3 regions of the Paenibacillus antri genome follow, and region 3 is predicted to be linked to each of the others. Evidence: riboswitches for the same ligand, from Rfam matches in the RefSeq annotation. Region 3 holds a riboswitch; each other region holds the start of a gene.

Region 1 (6,532 bases), on a different contig from region 3:
AACCATGCGCTCCACGGCACGCAGACCGTGACCTGGCGCAACCCTGGCAAGGAGAAGGTGCAAGAGCTGTACTTCCACTTATACCCGAACGCGTTCGAATCCGACAAGACGACCTTCATGCGGGAGTCGGGGGGCAAGCTGCGCGAGGATAAGCGGACGGCCAACAGCTATGGCGGCATGACGATCTCCTCGATCGAGACGACCGAGGGGCTCGATCTGACCCATCGTCTCGCGTTCGAGCAGCCCGACGACGGCAACAAGGCGGACAAGACGCTGGCGAAGCTCCGCCTGCCGAAGGCGGTTCCCCCGAACGGAACGGTGACGCTGAAGATGTCGTTCACCGTGCGGCTGCCCGAAGTTTTCGCCCGCATGGGGTACAAGGACGACTTCGTGATGGCCGGGCAATGGTTTCCGAAGATCGCGGTTTACGAGCCCGCCGGGACGCGCGGCCGCACGGCCGAGGGGTGGAACGCTCACCAATATCACGGCAACTCCGAGTATTACGCGGACTTCGGCATCTATAACGTGAAGATCAAGGTTCCGACCGATTACGTCGTCGCGGCCACCGGCTTTCCGCCGAAGCCCGCCGTCGTCGATAAGAAGTCGGGCACGAAGACGTACCACTTCTATGCGGACGACGTGCACGACTTCGCCTGGTCGGCGTCGCCCCACTTCGTCTACGCGGAGGAGCCGTATTCGGCGCCGAACGTGCCCGGCGTCAAGATCAAGCTGTATCTCGATCCGACGCATCTGGAGCTGAAGGAGCGGTATCTCTACGCGGCCAAGAAGTCGCTGCAGCACTTCAGCGAATGGTACGGCCCTTATCCGTACAGCACGCTTTCGATCGTCGTGCCCCCGGAAGGCGCGGGCGGCGCGGGCGGCATGGAGTACCCCACGCTCGTCACCGCCTGGGCGGCCGATTCGGCGGACGTCGGGTACGAGCTCGAACGCGTCGTCGTGCACGAGATCGGCCATCAGTATTGGTACGGCATGGTCGCCAGCAACGAATTCGAAGAGGCGTGGTTGGACGAAGGCTTCACCTCGTACGCCGAGGATAAGCTCATGGAAGCCGAATACGGCTTGACGCCGAGCACGACGCTGGAAGCGAGCTACATGACGAACCCGGCCTCGCTCACCCGCTTCGCCTGGAACTTCGACAGCCACGATCATTACGCGGACAACGTGTACATTCGGGGGAAGCTCGTGCTGCTGGCGATGGAAAAGGAGATCGGCGAAGCGAAGATGAAACGCGTGCTTCGCGCCTACTTCGACCGGTGGAAGTTCCGGCACCCGTCGACGGGCGACTTCCAGAAGACGGCGGAAGACGTAACGAAACGAAGCTGGGCTCCGTTCTTCGATCAGTTCGTGTACGGCGACCAGATGGCCGATTACGCGGTGGAGCGCATCGAACGCGCGAAATCGGACGCCGGGACGTACGCCTACCGCGTCACCGTATCGAGCCGCGGCGGCAAGGACGGTCCGGTATCCGTCCGGTTCCTCTACGAGGACGGTCAGACGATTCGAGAGGAATGGCCGGGGAAGGAAGACAGCGTCGTCTTCGCGCTGCCGCCGCACGCCGCGAAGCTGAAGCACGTCGTCGTCGACCCGGAGCACGGCGTCGTTCTCGAGCATAAGCGCATTAACAATTTCATGAAGACCGACGTGGACGATAAGCTGGAGACCCGCTGGACGATGGGCGTCGCGAAGCTGCTCGAAGCGCTGTTCGGCACGGTGGTCTGGTAACGAACGAGCCGAAATTACGGAGAGGAGGCGCGCTTCATGTGGTCGTACGCGAAATCGGGATGGGCCGCCGCCCGTCGCAGTTGGTTTCTATTGTTCCTCATTTTCTTCTATCAGTATGGATGGGGCTTCGCGCTCTATAAATATGTGAAGTCGATCGTCGTTCCGCTGCTTCATCGCTACCCCGGCGGCGAATTGGCGCAATCCGCGGATCGCCTGTTCTGGCTGGAGGCCGAATTCCAGCTGACGAAGACAGGCTTGATCGCCCCTTACGCGTGGACGATTCTCGTCCTGCTGCTCGTCCGCATGCTGATCACCCCGCTGCTGAACGCCGGGATTTACAACGCGCTGGCGAACGGCGGAGACGGCCATCGGAAAGCGTTCGTCCGCGGGGCGAAGACGTACGCGAAGCCGTTCCTGCTGTTGTACGGATTGCAGACGCTGTTGACGTTCGCGCCGCTCGTCTGGGCGATTCCGCGCGCGCTTGCGGCGGCGTCGACCGCGTACGATTGGCCGTCCGTCGCGGCCGCGGCCGCGCCGTATGCGATCGGCTGGCTCGTCTACCAAGGCATTCTGGATCTCGCCTTCATGTATATCGGCTTCGGCATCGTGGAGGGTCGCGGCGGCTGGGCCGGACTCGGGCTGTTCGCCCGCCGGGGGTTGCCGATCGCGGCCCTCGCGCTCGCGACGTTCGCGGTCGGCCTCGCCGTCAGCTTGGCCGCGAGCGCGCTGTCGCTCTGGTGGGCCGGCTTCCTCGCGGTCGTCGTCCACCAGTCGTACCCGATCGTGCGCGCCTTGCTGAAGCTATGGGGCATCAACGCCCAGTATCACCTCTGGTCGGCGCATCGGTAAGCTTCATATATAAAGGGGGACATCTGGCGCCATGCGCGCTCGATGTCCCCCTCGTCGTTATCGAGCTTGCAGCCTTCCATCGCTTCCTCGCACGTCTACCCGAACAATGCCGCGTAAAGAGACATCGTTCGCTCCGGATGTCTCGTTTCGATCTCGAAATGCGTCGGTTCCGACAATTCGACTCCTCCTTCGAACTTTGGCTGTTTCTAGCGCCTCATGCCAGTTTGCAGCGTCAGCCCCCCGTCCCCGACCCATGCCTTCATCCGTTCGACGATCCGTCGTACCGCTCGTTCGTGCCCCAGACGCATCGCGTTCATGTTCCCGCCTCTCCTAACCTAGCAGGATCGACCGCCTCTTTTTTCGACCGTTGGTCACTATCATTTTATCGCCTGAATATTTTACTAGAATAGGAGGATTCCGACGAAAACTGTCGAATATAACGGAGGTCGAAAAAAATCGATTATTGCCTAATGTCCGCGTCGCATTCGACCCGGGCTACGGGGGAACCAGTCTTGGGTGAATTGATCTCGCAACTAGGGATCATAGGGAACCTTCAACCGAACCCTTAAGCTAACCTCGTCGGCATCGGAAGGGGTATACAATTGAAGAAGGCAGCATCTCTGGTGTTGGCATTGTCCATCGGGTTCGGCGCGTTCGCCGGCAGCGCGGCCGCGGCTACGGAACTCGAGACGGCCGTCGATCGATTGGTCGGCGTCGACTACAAGTACGGAGGTACGACGACGAAGGGCTTCGACTGCTCCGGGTTTACCGGCTACGTCTTCGAGAAGCTCGGCATCGATCTGCCTCGTCGGTCCGCGGATCAAGCGACCGTCGGCGCGAAAGTCGGCAAGGACGAGCTTCGTCCGGGCGACTTGGTATTCTTCAACACGGACGGCAAGGGCATCTCGCACGTCGGCATCTATATGGGAGACGGCAACTTCGCCCATTCCTCCAGCTCCCGCGGCGTGTCGATCGGCAAGATGAACGACAGCTATTATTCCAAGCGCTACGTCACTGCGCGTCGCGTCCTCGACGAGACGCAATATGTCGCCCTCGCGACGGAAGCCGCTCCGGCGGCGCCGGTCGTCGCGGAAGCGCCTCCAGCTCCGGCACCAGCCCCGGCTCCCGAAGCGGCCGCCGTGACGGAAGATGTCGCGCTTTCGACGGAAGCGGCGGAACTCGCGGCGGAGCATGCCGGCGAGAACGTCGCGGTCGAGGACGTCGTCGAAGCGTTGCGACAGCTCATGTAACACCGAATCCCCGACGCGCTCCATGCGCATCGGGGATTTTTCTTTTCCGTTACCCAAGACCAAAGACATCTATTGCCCGCTTGAAGGCGACTCCAATTCCGCCCCGCCGAACCTCCGTCGCGCGCGATAGAGTCGTTAATCCTGGATGAAGCCGGTTCCTATTTCCCATTTTCATGCAGGAATGTGACGGATTTGTTGTGTTTTGTTACCCAACTCACAGAATCCCTCGGCCTCCTGTGACATAATACATAGGCGGCGGATGCCGACCGATTCAAGCGGTTTACCGAGGTGTGAGAAAGACATGAGATTAGTAACGATCGAATCCTGCGCTCCGGGCATGAAGCTCGGCAAAGCCGTTCTGACGGAGCATGGGCAAGTACTGCTCGGGTACGGGTACGAGCTGACCCAACCCGTTATTCTGCGTCTGCGAAATATGGGCATTCATCAACTATATATCGACGATCCGCGGACGGACGACATCATCGTCGAAGAGACGATCCGGGAAGAGACGCGGCGTCTGGTGCACGGTTCTCTCCAACAATGCATGGACTACGTCCGGGCGGGCGGTCCCGCCGGCGGCGGACGCGTCGTGACGTTCTCTCGGCTCGTCTCGGACAGCGTCAAGCATATCGTAGACGACATCGTCGCGAACCGTAACATGCCGATCGTCCACATTCGGGCGACGGCCGCGACGGGCGACAAGCTCGAGCACCATTTCGTCAATAACGCCTTGAACGTCTCCGTCTTCGCGACGAAGCTCGCCATGGCCGAAGGCGCCGCCGCGGACGAGCTGCGCACCGTATGCGCGGCCGCGCTGTTCCACGATATCGGCAAGCTGCTCGTCCCGCAGGAGCTGCTGTCGAAGCGTACGAGACTGAGCGACGAGGACCTGCGGACGCTCCGCCGCCATGCGGAGCTTGGCTACAGGCTGCTCAAGGACGATGGCAGCGTCTCGCTCGTCGCCGCGCAATGCGCGCTGCAGCATCACGAGCGGGTGGACGGCCTCGGCTACCCCTTCGGGCTGCGGGGCAATGCCATTCACCCGTATGCCAAGCTCATCGGCATGATCGACGCCTACGATGCGCTCGTCAGTCACCGCAGCTACCGGAACGCCATGCTGCCGCACGAAGCGATGGATTATCTTTACGCGAACGTCGAAAGCGCGTATGATCGTGGTAAGGTAGAGCAATTTAGAAACAAGGTAGCGATCTTCCCTCCAGGTACGACGGTCACGTTGAACACCGGCGAGAAGGGGGTCGTCTCCCGCCTCGACTCGTCGTGCTTGCAGCGGCCGACGATCCGCGTATTGACGAACCCTAACGGAGAAGAATTGAAAATCCCCTACGAACTCCAGCTCGCGAAGCATCTCAACATCATGATTCGATCCGTGGGCGACATCCGATCCTACGCCGGATAACAGGTCCTAAACCTCGCTGCAGAAAGGCCAGGGTTCGTCATGAGCGCCCTTATCGGGCTATTGCGCAACGTCCCTTTGTTTCAGGATTTGACGGAGGAAGAGCTGCGGACGATCTCTCCCTTGTTCCAAGAGAACAAGTGGAATCGCGGGAAGCTGCTCTTCATGGAGGGCGACCCGGGCGACGAGCTGTTCGTCGTGAAGTCCGGCGTCGTCAAGATTTATCGCTTCGACGACGAGAAGGAAATCATTCTGGCGCTGTTCGGTCCCGGAGACTTCTTCGGCGAAATGGCGGTCATTCAACCGGCTCTCAACCGCTCCGCCACCGCGGAAACGTTAGAGTCTTGTTCGATTTATACGATGAAGCGATCCGTCTTCTACGAGTTCATGGAGAAGCATCCGCGCATCTGCATTAAGCTGCTCGAGGTGACGGTGCAGCGCCTCCGGAACGCGAACGATCAAATTTACAACCTGACGTTTCTCGACGTCCGGTCGCGCATCATCCGCACGATTCTCCGTCTCGCGGAGGAGCGCGGCGTCAAGCTCGGCGACGGCCTGCTGGTCGACATTCGCATGACGCACCAGCAGCTGGCGAGCTTCGCGGGCACGGCGCGGGAATCGGCCACGAAGGTGCTGCAGGAGCTGTCCGAGGAAGGGATGATCATCGTCGAGAAGAAGCGGATTTTCCTCCCGGACCATGAGAAGCTGAAGGAACTGGCCGGATTGTGAATCGCGCGAGGTCGGAGGACCGATAGCCGCAGCGTTAGCCGGAGGGCGAGCCGCTGCGGCTATTTATCGTATATACTAGGATAGATCACTTAGGAGAGGCGCGAGATTCGGATGAAGTTGGTTTCTTGGAACGTGAACGGCCTGAGAGCTTGCATGAATAAAGGGTTTATTGACTTCTTTCGACGGTCGGAGGCGGACGTCTTCTGCGTGCAGGAGACGAAGCTGCAGGAAGGCCAACTCGACTTGGCGCCGTTCGAAGGGTATGAATCGTATTGGAACTATGCGGAGAAGAAGGGCTACTCCGGGACCGCGGTATTTACGAGGGTGAAGCCGCTCTCGGTTCGATACGGCCTCGAGGAGAACGCCGAACCGGAGGGTCGGGTCATTACGCTGGAGTTCGAGGACTTCTATCTAGTGAACGTGTACACGCCGAACGCTCGCCGCGACTTGTCGCGGCTCGACTTCCGCATGGAATGGGAGGATCGGTTCCTCGCATACCTGCTCGAGCTCGACGCCAAGAAGCCCGTCGTCGTCTGCGGCGATCTGA
Region 2 (6,532 bases), on a different contig from region 3:
TAACTCCTCCCAAAATGTAAAATAACAATAAATTTATGCTCGCCATAATTCGACATAATTTTTACTAGTTTCTATGATACCAAGCATTCCCATAATAGTCAACGTAGATTGACGCGTTTATAAATTCCTTATTTTTAAAGGCTTTTCCAATATTCAAGAGGCTACAAATTGGATAAGGATCCGACAGCGGCGTTCGACAACGAAATGAAATAAATGTCGAATCGTGTCGATAAATAGCGAAGAATGGTGGGATCGAACCATGTCGATATGGCCCGAAGAAAAGGTGTTTAAGGATCCGGTTCATAAGTATATTTATGTACAGGAACCCGTGATTTGGGATTTAATCAACACGCGCGAATTTCAACGGCTGCGCCGCATTCGACAACTAGGCACTTCGTACTTGACGTTCCATGGCGCGGAGCACAGCCGCTTCTCCCATTCGCTCGGCGTATACGAGATCGCCCGCAAGATCATCAGTCAATTCGAGCGCAACCGGTTCGAGGATTGGCCCGGCGAGGAGCGCTTGTTGTGCTTGTGCGCGGCGCTGCTGCACGACATCGGCCACGGCCCGTTCTCGCACTCGATCGAGACGGTGTTCGGCGAGCATCACGAGTCGTGGTCGTGCCGCATCATTCAGGGCGACACCGAGGTGAACCGAGTGCTGCGCGGCGTCGATCCGACGTTCCCGGACCGCGTCGCGGCCGTCATCTGCAAGACGTATCCGCGGGAGATCGTCGTGTCGCTCGTGTCCAGCCAGCTGGACGCCGACCGGATGGATTACTTGCTGCGGGACGCGTACTGCACGGGCGTCAATTACGGCATGTTCGACCTCGAACGGATCCTGCGGGTCATTCGACCGTATCGCGGTCAAATCGTCGTGAAAGAGAGCGGCATGCATGCGGTCGAGGACTATTTGACGTCCCGTTACCAGATGTATTGGCAGGTGTACTTCCATCCGGTGACGCGGAGCTCGGAGATCGTGCTGCGGAATATTTTCGCACGAGCGAAATCATTATACGAAAGCGGTCACGCGTTCCTCTTCATGCCCGAGTCGCTCCGCAGGTTGTTCGACGGGACGCTCGACACGGAGCATTATTTGCAGTTGGACGAAGCGCTGGCGCAAGCCGCCTTCGAGTTGTGGACGAACGACAAGGATCCGATTTTGTCGGATTTATGCCGAAGATTTCTACATAGAAAATTGTTCAAGTACGCCACGCCGTCGAAGCTCGACGACGCGCTGCTCGATCGGCTGCGGGAATCGATACGCAGGGAAGGGTACGATCCGGAGTATTATATGCAGGTCGATTTTCCGAAAGATTTGTCGTACGATGTTTATCGCTCGGGTCGAAACGCGCATCGCAAACCGATTTATTTGTTGAAACGTGACGGCGAGCTGCTCGAAATCAGCGAAGCGTCCGACATCGTTCGCTCGATCAGCGGCACGACGTCGGGGAAGCACCGAATTTACGTGCCCGAACGGATGTTGGAGCCGGGCAATCCATACGTCACGGCGGAAACCGAGGAATGGCTGAGAGGAGAATGAACCCATGATTACGGACACGCATACGCATTTAGACCACGCCTCTTTCGAAGGCGAGAGAGAGGCGATCGTTCGTCGCGCGAACGAAGCGGGAGTGACCCGCATTATCAATATCGGCTGCAACCGGGATTCGATCCCGACGACGCTTGCGCTCGCGGAAACGTTCGATTGCGTCGAAGCGGTCGTGGGGTGGCATCCCCAAGACGCGATCGATATGACGGCCGAAGATTTGGACTACGTCGAGCATCTGGCGCGTACGCATCCGAAGGTCGTCGCGCTGGGCGAGATGGGGCTCGATTATTATTGGGATACGTCGCCGAAGGACGTTCAGCACCGCGTCTTCCGCGAGCAAATCCGGTTGGCACGGAAGCTTGGACTGCCCATCGTCATCCATAATCGGGACGCGCATGCCGATGTCGTTGCCATATTGCGGGAGGAAAAGGCATACGATGTAGGGGGCGTCATGCACTGTTTTTCAGGCAGCTGGGAAACGGCGCAGATGTGTTTGGACATGAACTTCTACCTCTCGTTCGGCGGACCGATTACGTTCAAGAACGCGAAACAGCCGAAAGAGGTGCTGGCGAAGGTGCCGATGGATCGTCTTTTGGTCGAGACCGACGCGCCGTATTTGACCCCTCATCCGTATCGAGGGAAGCGAAATGAGACGGGGTTCGCCCGGCTCGTCGCGGAGGCGGCGGCGGAGATCAAAGGGCTTTCATTGGAGGATTTCGCGGCGATCACGAGCGCGAATGCGGCATCGTTATTTCGCCCGATTGGAGAAAGGGGGAGATAAAGCGCGAAATTGGCGCAAATTGGTGAAACGCGAAACGGTTATTTCGGATAACCGGCCAGAAATTCCGAATTTCCGTCGATTTTCGCCGATTACGGGGGATTGACCCCTCTTTACAACGATGGCTTGCTCCCTTTATGATACTTATCAGACACCGAATGAAATAAAGATTACAACATATTTCCAGTATCGCTGAGTTTCCCGATGAGCGACTGCAGAAGCCGCCCATCGCTTGGGGAAACGGGGGAACCGCATCGGACGTATCCGTAAGGTACGTCTAGGGGTGAATTTTCGGATACGCCGTCATTGTACGTACGGCGAACGCCGAGATAGGGCCACTCTCCGGTCCGAATCCGACAGCTAACCTCGTAAGCGTTACGAGAGAGGTAACCGTCCGTGCTGAACATGCACACTTTTCGCTTCCACGAAAAGCCGCGAACGAGCCTCTTCGTCCCGGCTTTTTTTCATGGATTCGAACGGTTGCCTCACACTACGAATATAGTCGCGTCGATCCTTTGCACCTGAGACAACAACTCACGTACAAGGCGGGACTATGTAAGGAGGACTGTAGCAATGGGGGATATTCCTGTACAAGGAACCCATGAGGAAAGTCTGTCCGACATGTCTTACGCATGGCGCTGGGCCCGTGCTCATAAGAAGGTTTTATTGTCGGTCGCCGTAAGCGCGCTTGCGGCGGTAGGTCTATTCTCCGCGTTGATGTACGGTACGCAGTTCAAACGCGTATCCATCGTCGCGGACGGAAACACGATCGAGGTCGTTACGACGACGGAGACCGTAGCAGACGTGTTAGAAGAACAAGGGGTAGTCTTAGGAGAGCACGACGAATCGTCGCTGCCGTTGACGTCGAGGCTGAAGCACGGCGCTGCGGTAGAGATCGATCGGGCGTTCCCGGTCAGCGTTACGGCGGACGGCAAGTCCGTCGAAGTGTATACGACGGGAGCGAACGTGCGGGACGTCTTGAACGAAGCGGGCGTTACGCTCGGCGAGCTGGACCGGATCGAACCGGCGCTCGACGAACGGCTGACGGCTTCCGCCGACGTGAAGATCGTACGGGTTCAACGCGTCGTCGAGGAAACGGAACACACGTTGCCGTTCGAGACGGTCAAACAAGAGGACAAGTCGCTGCTCAAGGGTAAAGAGAAGGTCGTACAACAAGGCCAAGAGGGCGTGCTTGTTAAGCAAATCGAGAAGGTGTTCGAGGACGGCGTCCTCGTTTCGGAACAAGTATTGGCTCGAACGGTGGAGCAGGAGAGCCTCGCGAAGATCGTCGCCATCGGCACGAAGGTGGAGCCGAAGCCCGTGACGAACGCGGTAGCCGTCTTGTCGGCGGAAACCCAAGAAGTGACGCTCGACGGGATGACCTTCGGCGTGAAGGGCGTGCTAAAGAACGTAACGCTAACGGCGTATTCGGCCGGCCTCGCTTCGACGGGCAAGCAGAAGGGCGACAAGGGTTACGGTATTACCGCCTCGGGCACGACGGTGTCGGAAGGCCGTACGATCGCGGTGGACACCAACGTCATTCCGATGGGATGGTGGGTGTATATCGACGGCGTCGGATTCCGGCGCGCGGAGGATAAGGGCAGCGCGATCAAAGGCAAGAAGATCGACGTGTACTTCGACAGCGAAGCCCATGCGCACAAGTTCGGCACCAAGAAAGGATATACGGTGTACGTGATCGGACCGAAGAAGCCGGTCGCGAACTAAGTTCCTTATTTTTTCAATCATGTTCTTTCATTCGGGAGTTATGGGGTCGCTTTTGGCGGCCCTTTTTTCTTTGTCCGAAGAAGGGTACAATACCAATACATCGTATAAGGAGCGCGGAGCATGATCAAGGAAGTCATCGTGGTCGAGGGGAAGCATGATACGACGGCCGTGAAGCGGGCGGTCGACGCCGACACGATCGAGACCGGGGGCTCGGCCGTAAACAAGGACGTCCTCGCCCGCATCGCGTTGGCGCAGAAGAAGCGGGGCGTCATCATCCTGACGGATCCCGACTACGCGGGCGAGCGTATTCGTTCGATCGTCTCGGGACGGGTACCCGGCTGCAAGCATGCGTTCTTGTCCCAAGACGAGGCGACGCTGGGCGACGATATCGGCATCGAGAACGCGAAGCCGGAGTCGATCCGCCACGCGCTGGAGGCGGTGCGCACGGAGGCGGAGGCGCCGGGGACGGACGTCGCCTGGGCCGACCTGTTCGTCGTCGGGCTCGCCGGGACGGAAGGGTCCGCGCATCGGCGACTGCTCGTCGGGCGGAAGCTGCGCATCGGCTACGCGAACGCGAAGACGTTCTTGAAGCGCTGCGCCATGTTCGGCATTCGCCGGACGGAAATCGCGGCCGCGCTCGCCGCATGCGGCTGGCCGGTCGACGAATGGAACGAAAGCACGGTAGCGTACGCGGGAACGTATGACGGAGAAGCGGGAAGGGGAGACGCCGAATGACCCAATGGACGGAACCGGCGCGGCAGGACAAGGCGGAAGGCATCGGTTCGCCGCGCAAGACGAAGGAGCTGCTGCAGAAATACGGCTTCTCGTTCAAGAAGAGTTTGGGACAAAATTTCCTCATCGACGGGAACATCTTGCGCAATATCGCCGACGCCGCCGAGCTCGGACCGACGAAGGGCGCGCTCGAGATCGGTCCCGGCGCCGGGGCGCTGACGGAGAAGCTCGCCGAGCGGAGCGGGCGCGTCGTCGCGGTCGAGATCGATCAGCGGCTATTGCCGATGCTGGAGGACGCGTTGTCCGATTACCCGAACGTCACCGTCGTGCACGGCGACGTGCTGAAGGTGGATCTGCAGGCGCTGTTTCGCGAGCAATTCGACGGGCTCGACGGCGTATCGGTCGTGGCGAACCTGCCGTATTACATCACGACGCCGATCGTCATGAAGCTGCTGGAAGAGCGCCTGCCGGTGGAATCGATCGTCGTCATGATCCAGAAGGAGGTCGCCGACCGGTTCGCCGCGGCGCCGGGCTCGAAGGATTACGGCAGCTTATCGGTAGCGGTTCAATACTACGCCGTACCCGAGGTCGTGGCCAAGGTGCCGCATACGGTATTCATTCCGCAGCCGAACGTCGATTCGGCCGTCGTGAAGCTGAAGATGCGGGCGAAGCCGCCCGTCGACGTAGCGGACGAGGCGTTGTTTTTCGACGTCGTGCAGGCGTCCTTCGTGCAGCGGCGGAAGACGCTGCTCAACAACTTGCAGCAGCGGTTCTTCGCGAGCGAGGGAGGCAAGGAGGAGTGCCGCGCGTTCCTCGAGGCGTGCGGCATCGCGCCCGAGCGCCGGGGAGAGACGCTCAGCCTATCCGAGTTCGCGACGATCGCGAACGCGATGCGCGAACGATCGAAGCGAGCGTAAGACGTAAACGTACGGAAGCGCGACAGGTTCGCGCTCACCATTCGCCTATGCCCGCCATACGATATACGTATGGAGGGATGGAACATGAAAATTGGCGACTGCGTCGTCCGCAAATCGTACGGGAAAGACGTCTTGTTTCGCATCCAGGATCTTAAGGATCGACAAGCCGTGTTGAAGGGCGTATCTTACCGCTTGTTGGCGGACGCGCCGCTCGACGATTTGGAACCGGCGACCGAGCCGATGGAGGAAGACGTCAGGGGGGTATCCCTCTTAAAGCAAAGCCGTTTGCGGATCGCCGGTTTGAAGCGGTCGGCCGAGCCGTATTTCGACGTGCCCGGCACGATCCTACATCTGGACGGGGACCGGACGTATCTGAGGAAAAGCATCGCCGTCTATAACGAGCTGCGCATTCCCGCCGAAGGATACCATCTGCAGGAGTCCGACATGGCGGAGGCGCTGCGGCAGCTGCTGCCCGCGGTGCAGCCGGACATCGTCGTCATTACGGGGCACGACGCCATTCTGAAGCATCGATTCGACGGCGATAAGCAAAATATCCGCAATTACAAAAACTCCATGCATTTCGTACAGGCGGTCCGCGTCGCCCGCGCCTACGAGCGGAACCGCGACGCGATGACGATCATCGCCGGCGCCTGCCAGTCGCACTTCGAAGCGCTGCTCCAAGCGGGCGCGAACTTCGCGAGCTCGCCGTCCCGCATCTTGATCCATGCGCTCGATCCGGTCTATATCGCGGCGAAGTCGGCGTTCACGCCGGTGAAGGACACCGTGAACATCTACGATGTCATCACGCATACCGTCAGTGGGCTGAAG
Region 3 (6,532 bases):
GTTTGTAATACAACAATTGACCTACTAAACACTATTAACTACAATTTGTAGTATGGTGAATTTCAACTTGTAGATTTTTATCGTTTGGGGGGATGTGATTTGACCGTAAAAAGAGTAAACGTAAAAGAAGAAGGGTTAAATGTTTTTTTCGGTCCCTTGGAAGCAAAAATTATGGAACTGATCTGGAGAAAAGGGGGGTATTCGGCGAAGGAAATGCAGATGGAATTAAGCGCTGAAAACCCCATCTCTTTTAATGCGGTAATGACTGTCATGAATCGCCTTTCATTGAAAGGATATTTGAAAAAGCAAAAAAAAGGTAGCGGTCGAGGACGAGCTTCAATTTTTTTCCCAGTACAAAATAAAGATGAGTTTATTCTGGAACAAACAAGGTCCATTACGCAAGGTCTGATGAACGAATATGGAGAATATGTCGTGCCTCACATGCTTGATGCATTAGAACAGGCAGATCCGGAATTGATTACAAAATTAGAGGAAAAGCTATCGTCGCTGAAAAGCAGGTCTTCCAAATGAGGCGGTTTGCGGGTTACAGAGTAACTTTCATTAGTGTTGTTATACTAGGCTTTTTCCTTTTATCACAGATGATTTTATTTATCGTTCATCAAATATGGGATGTAGATGCAGGATGGAATATTGTACAGTATTGCTTAACTGCTGTTCAGGGGTTACTTCAGCGGCCAATCGTAACCGCAGTGTTGTTTGATATCTTTATAGCTTATACGTTCGCTAAAATGGGTATACGCCTGTACAGACAATGGAAGCAACATAGGAGTTGGCTATATGATCTGAGGTTCGCGGAAGATTGTCTTTTAACGGAGAAAATAAGGAAACAGTTCAGCAACGATAGCCTTGTTGTCGTTAAACATCAAACGTGGTTTGCCTTTGTATTTGGAATGTGGAAACCCAAAATTGCGCTATCGTCAGCGATGGTATCAAATTTATCAGAAGAAGAATTGAAAGCTGTTATTTTTCACGAGGTGTATCACAGCAATAGGTTCCACCCTGTAAAGTTACTCATAGTTACATTATTTGCCGAAGGCTTCTCCTATTTGCCCATATTTCGGCAAGTTCAGCATTACTATAAGTGCTGGACGGAAATCGAAGCCGACCGTTATGCACTTGATCAGACGGGTGACTTACAGTCGTTAGGAAGCGCTTTGTTGAAGATGATACGCTGTAACGAAGAAAACGATTCATTACCCTCCGCCGTACATTTTGCGGATTATGCAGTGAATTATAGAATTAAGCACTTATTGGTACCTGAAGAACCGATTCGAATTAGAGCGGTTAGCAGAAGGGCCTTCACGGTGTCGTGTATTGGCATCCTGGTCATGATGAACGGGATGATCGGTGGGTGTTTATCATAAGGAGATCACATCATGTTTTTACGTATGTTACTTATTTTCGCTATCGTTAGTGCTGCGGTTTTCGGCAATGCCATTTCGGTTACAGCAGCAGAAGCTCCCGTCGCACCAAAAATATCTAGCGGATCGGCGATAATCATGGAAAAGGAAACGGGAACGATTTTATTTGAAAAAGCGGCAAAGGAGCGAATGTACCCCGCTAGCATTACAAAAATTGTAACGGGCATCGTTGCATTGGAAATCTCAGAACTGGAAGAAATCGTCACCGTTTCGGAAGAAGCACGCTATGAAGAGGGGACAAGGGTGTATCTGTCGCCAGGCGAGCAGAAATCGATGAAACTGCTTCTTTATGGACTTCTTTTGAATTCAGGAAACGATGCAGCAACAGCGATTGCAGAACATATTGACGGTTCAAAGCGTAATTTTGCTGATCGGATGAATGAATTTGTTAAGGAAATAGGTGTGCAACAAACCCATTTTACGAACCCGCATGGGTTGCACGAGTCCCAGCATTATACAACAGCAATAGATATGGCGCTTATTACTAGGTACGCAATGGCCAATTCCGTGTTTCGCGAGATTGTTGCTACAAAGACGCTCCCCTGGGATGGGGAAGAATGGGATTCGGAGCTGGTGAATCATAACAAACTCCTGTGGCGATATGAAGGTGCTACTGGGGTTAAGAACGGATACACAGACCAGTCCGGAAATACGTTGGTCGCGTCGGCGGAACGAAACGGAAACGAACTGATTGTGGTCTTGCTAAAGGGAGATTCCAGCGAGGCTGTATACGATGATGCCGTACATTTATTGGATTACGGATTCGAGTTGTTACAGATTTCCCCGATCGAACCAGAAGTTGAGAAGGAAGAGCCCGCTGTGCCGGCAACAACTATAGAACCGATAGTTATAGAAAAGGCACCAATCAAGGAGACTAGTGTGCCCAACTACTCCAACTGGTTGCTTGCGATTGTGTGGTTTACCATGAACCTATTTATTGTGATGGTTGCTTTTCTTCGATGGAAAAAATCGAGACGTGATTACCGGATAAACTCGGAACGTCATGAATCTTGACGGGAATCAATTGTGCATTTTGTACTCGGTTAAAGTGAATTTAATATTTAGCGGATGGATAAATCGTGGTTTGCTGTACCCCAGTTAAAAATAGCGAAGCTGCGAAATCAGCGTGCCCCTCCTGCGGTGAGAAGGGTAAGAACGTGCAACTCATACCGCTAATTGGACGATAGCACAGGAATTCTGTAATTCATCTGCATACATTGTCGTGCACGTTAAAAATAACAACAAACAAGAGGTGATTTCGATGAGCCATGTCGCTGGAGCAGGTTTGTACACATCAACCGGTGCAATATTGGTACTCTTTATTCTTCTTGTCATCATTTCCAGATCTTTTGTGCTCTAAAGATCATCTGACGGAAAGGAGATCCCCAATTGACTAACGGGGATCTCCTCCACTTCATTAAAATCCGGGCGTGATTTGATAAGGAGGGAAAGATTCATTAACTTCCCAAGACTCGACAATACGCCTTGCGTTAGGAAAATCATAACCTCTTCCCATCAAAAATGTGATGGCGGAAATCTCGAACATGGAATGAGCGACTGACGTGTATTTCATTTCATATAAACCATACCGAACGACTGGTTCAACGGTACCGAGTACATAATTTCTCAACATTTGATCGTGCATTTTATCGCCTTCCTTAAATAGGATTTGATTGGTTTGCTCATTACACAGTCTCATGTTATTCACCTAAGTGGAGGAAGGAATCGGGCAATCGCCCATGAAATACAATTCGCGAATAAGAAAGTGATTTACGATTTATGAGAAGTGCTCGCAGAGGAGCAATTCTCACGGTTACTTCACAAAGATAATTGGATAATAATACCACTATACGGTATGTAGTGACGACAAGGAAATGCCCGATACCTGTCGAATGTTATAGTTGAGTTTTGTTGACCTAGGGGGGCGTTCCTTGTCAGACTTAATCACATATCTAAAAGAACATCAAGAAACAATTATTCAATGTTGGATGGATAACTTTTTACCACAATTCCCTGATTTTTATAACTCAGAGCAATCATTGAAGCAGCTTATCGAACAGACAAGTATCTATTGCGGCTACGTATATGATATACATATCCCGTATAAGCAACATTATTTCTTTCGATTAATACCAGAAATTTGTTTGTTTTTCATAAAGGGGAATATACCAATCAGTCATATTCTTCATAGTAATCATGTATGGAGAGAATCTCTTATACTGGTTTCTCAAGGATATAGTAATTTGGGTTTCTGCTGGAATCAGTTCAGAGAAATCATGGCACGCATTGATAAGTTTGAAATAGCTATGTTTGAATATTACTACAATTATATTAATACAACCTTGGAGGACAAAGATAAAACGATCAGCAGACTCCATGAAGAGAAAATGAGCATTATAGGAAAAATGGCCGCAAGCATGGCACATGAAATTCGAAATCCTTTGACTGTTGCTTTAGGGTTCGTGAATCTGGCGAAAACAGCCAAATCAAGGGAATTACACCGGAAGTCCAAAGATTATTTATCCATTGTTGAAGAAGAACTTGAAAAAATTCAGATGCAAATTACAGGATTCTTAAGCTTTACTAAGAAACAACTCGTCGAAGAACCTTTGCAAATGATCAGAATCATTGAAGGTGTTGAATCCGTTTATGCATTAATAAGCCCCAGACTAGTAAATGAAAACATAAGGTTTACAATCGAGATTTCAGACAGTAAATTAAACGTACAGAAAGTGGGGCTCCAGCAGGTATTATCTAATATTATTAATAACAGTATTGATGCGCTGTTAGAGATCGATAAAGAACGAGAAATCAAGATTACGGGTTACAATAAAGAAAACCACTACTTTTTGTGTATCGAAAACAATGGCCCAGAAGTTTCTGCAGAAATCAGAGATCAGATGTTTTCACCGTTTGTGACGAATAAAAAAGAAGGTACGGGTCTCGGTCTAGCTATCTGTAAACAGATCATAGAAAAGAATGGTGGGAGAATTTATTGCGATAGCAACAGAGAAAAGACTAAATTTACAATGGAATTCCCATTTACAATGTGAGGTGTGTCAAGAAGGGAAGGGACAATCTATTCTGCAAATTAATCTATGTAAATAGACCGCCGTCTCGGCGGTCTATTTACGTTCGAAAGATTAATTGGACTCTGTCAATACCGTCGTCTCGGACTCATGGGATAGCTTTTCTTCCATCGACAAATAATTTTGACCATAAACAATACGCCTTGCTGTTACGTATCGAGTCTTATAGTACTCTTCGTCCAAGCCGCTAATGCGTACGCCGTAGCTGCTGGAAGAGTGAGCGAAGCGACCGTCACCAATGTAGACACCTGCGTGGGAAATCCCTTTTCCATCCGTATTAAAAAACACAAGATCGCCGGGTCTTAAATCTGCTTTCGCTACTTTGTCTCCAGCTTCGGCTTGCAATTTGGAGGTTCTAGGGAGTTGGGTGCTAAATTGTTTGAAAATATACGAAAGAAATCCGGAGCAGTCGAATCCTTCGGTTGTCGTGCCTCCCCATAGGTAAGGCGTACCAACAACTTCATTAACTGCACTCTCTAACTTCGTGTCGTCAGCTAGGGCAACGTTGGCCTGAAATGCCATGGCCAGCAATGCACCCGACAACAACAAACTCACCTTCTTCATTTATGTATCCTCCTTCAGTTGCCTACGAGGTTAGCTAAGGGTTCGGTTGAAGGTTCCCTATGATCTTCGACAATCGAGATCAATTCACCCAATACGGATCCCCCGTCTTCGTTATGAAGTTCGGCACAATCTCAAGGATACATAATTCGACAGCGTTCTACGGTTTCCTCCCAATTCACAAAAGCGACATTAATAGTCTATCATAGGCCCCACTTTTATAGTTTCTATTTGACAAAATAATAACTTTTCTATTATACTACACACCGTAGTTTAGATCACTTGGCTTCATTGCAGTGTTTCATCGATTAGATACGCAATAATAGCAACCCAAGATATTCTTTCAATGCATGGCCCAGTTTGTTTACGGCTTCGTATGAAGGCAGAAATCTCTCGGGATACAATTTCAAGGATTTGCTTACCATATAACCGGTAGGGTATGGGATGATCTCTATACCTTCTTCCTCGAAATGTTGAACGGAACGGGCCATGTGCAATGCTGATGTAACTAATATTGGTTCGGTTATTTTGTTTTCATCAAGGATACTCTTCACATACTTAATATTATCTTCTGTGTTACGGCTTTTATTTTCCACCCAGACCTTATTTTCCGGAATTCCCATTGCAACCAACCAATTTTTGCTTACCATGGCCTCAAAACCAGTATCCGGATATACTTTGCCGACGGAAATAATGATTGGAATATCCAGTTTTTTATACAGAGCAGCGGCGGCAAGTAGACGATTGGCCGTTTCGCCGGATGGATCACCGGGACCGCCGGCCCCTAATGTATCGAGGGTTGCTCCTCCTGCTAATACGATAATTGCTTCGCCCTGGATGTTTTGAGGCGGCTCATAGAGTTGTTCAAGTCGACCTAATATCGTATCCGAAACGAGTGAGATTGTGCTTGCATAGAAACTCACAAGGAAAAACAGAATAAGTAAGTGAACGCGAGTACGCTTCCGAAGCATAAGAATCCACCAAATCAGCAAAGGCAGTAAGAAAACTCCCGGGGGAACTACGAAGGATAAAAGAAACTGAAGTAAGAACATTATATTGTGAGCACCTTTCCTTGAGTCATCTTGTAATAAACTGATTGATTGAGCTAGAGCTTTTAAAACATTATACTACAGTGTATAGTTTGACCAAAGCATGATGTACTATTCGGATGCTTATGGGGGTGCTTTTTCGTGAACGTTAAATATTTCCGTAGCATAGATCAAATTAAGGGTTTGTCCATAGAGGAAAAGGAACAATTAAAGGAGGTTACAAATTCCTATGTGTTCCGTGCAAATGATTATTATTTGAATTTGATTGATTGGGTAGATCCAGATGATCCCATTCGGAGGCTTATCATTCCAAGTCTCCATGAGCTAAAGGAATATGGGAGATGGGATGCTTCAGACGAAGAGGATAACTATGTAGTACCTGGTTGCCAAC

What was found. A riboswitch is a leader RNA that binds a small molecule or an ion and turns the genes downstream of it on or off. The one in region 3 is predicted to bind cyclic di-AMP.
Region 1: it holds a riboswitch for cyclic di-AMP, as region 3 does, so the genes downstream of both, FE782_RS23640 (C40 family peptidase) here and FE782_RS21935 (C40 family peptidase) in region 3, are expected to answer to the same signal.
Region 2: it holds a riboswitch for cyclic di-AMP, as region 3 does, so the genes downstream of both, FE782_RS29655 (resuscitation-promoting factor) here and FE782_RS21935 (C40 family peptidase) in region 3, are expected to answer to the same signal.

What each region holds. Positions count from the first base shown of each region.
Region 1 is NZ_VCIW01000019.1:32,327-38,858, forward strand. It holds gene FE782_RS23630 (M1 family metallopeptidase) at 1-1,743, shown strand, start outside; gene FE782_RS23635 (hypothetical protein) at 1,780-2,592, shown strand; cyclic di-AMP (ydaO/yuaA leader) riboswitch at 3,047-3,192, shown strand; gene FE782_RS23640 (C40 family peptidase) at 3,195-3,842, shown strand; gene FE782_RS23645 (HD-GYP domain-containing protein) at 4,144-5,259, shown strand; gene FE782_RS23650 (Crp/Fnr family transcriptional regulator) at 5,299-5,985, shown strand; gene FE782_RS23655 (exodeoxyribonuclease III) at 6,097-6,532, shown strand, end outside.
Region 2 is NZ_VCIW01000032.1:8,874-15,405, forward strand. It holds gene FE782_RS29645 (HD domain-containing protein) at 260-1,543, shown strand; gene FE782_RS29650 (TatD family hydrolase) at 1,548-2,333, shown strand; cyclic di-AMP (ydaO/yuaA leader) riboswitch at 2,550-2,721, shown strand; gene FE782_RS29655 (resuscitation-promoting factor) at 2,904-4,055, shown strand; gene rnmV (ribonuclease M5) at 4,176-4,790, shown strand; gene rsmA (16S rRNA (adenine(1518)-N(6)/adenine(1519)-N(6))-dimethyltransferase RsmA) at 4,787-5,704, shown strand; gene yabG (sporulation peptidase YabG) at 5,789-6,532, shown strand, end outside.
Region 3 is NZ_VCIW01000017.1:25,430-31,961, reverse strand. It holds gene FE782_RS21965 (BlaI/MecI/CopY family transcriptional regulator) at 100-531, shown strand; gene FE782_RS21960 (M56 family metallopeptidase) at 528-1,385, shown strand; gene FE782_RS21955 (D-alanyl-D-alanine carboxypeptidase family protein) at 1,398-2,456, shown strand; gene FE782_RS32985 (dihydroorotate dehydrogenase) at 2,704-2,802, shown strand; gene FE782_RS21945 (hypothetical protein) at 2,860-3,087, opposite strand; gene FE782_RS21940 (sensor histidine kinase) at 3,374-4,495, shown strand; gene FE782_RS21935 (C40 family peptidase) at 4,586-5,095, opposite strand; cyclic di-AMP (ydaO/yuaA leader) riboswitch at 5,100-5,231, opposite strand; gene FE782_RS21930 (YdcF family protein) at 5,401-6,084, opposite strand; gene FE782_RS21925 (KamA family radical SAM protein) at 6,283-6,532, shown strand, end outside.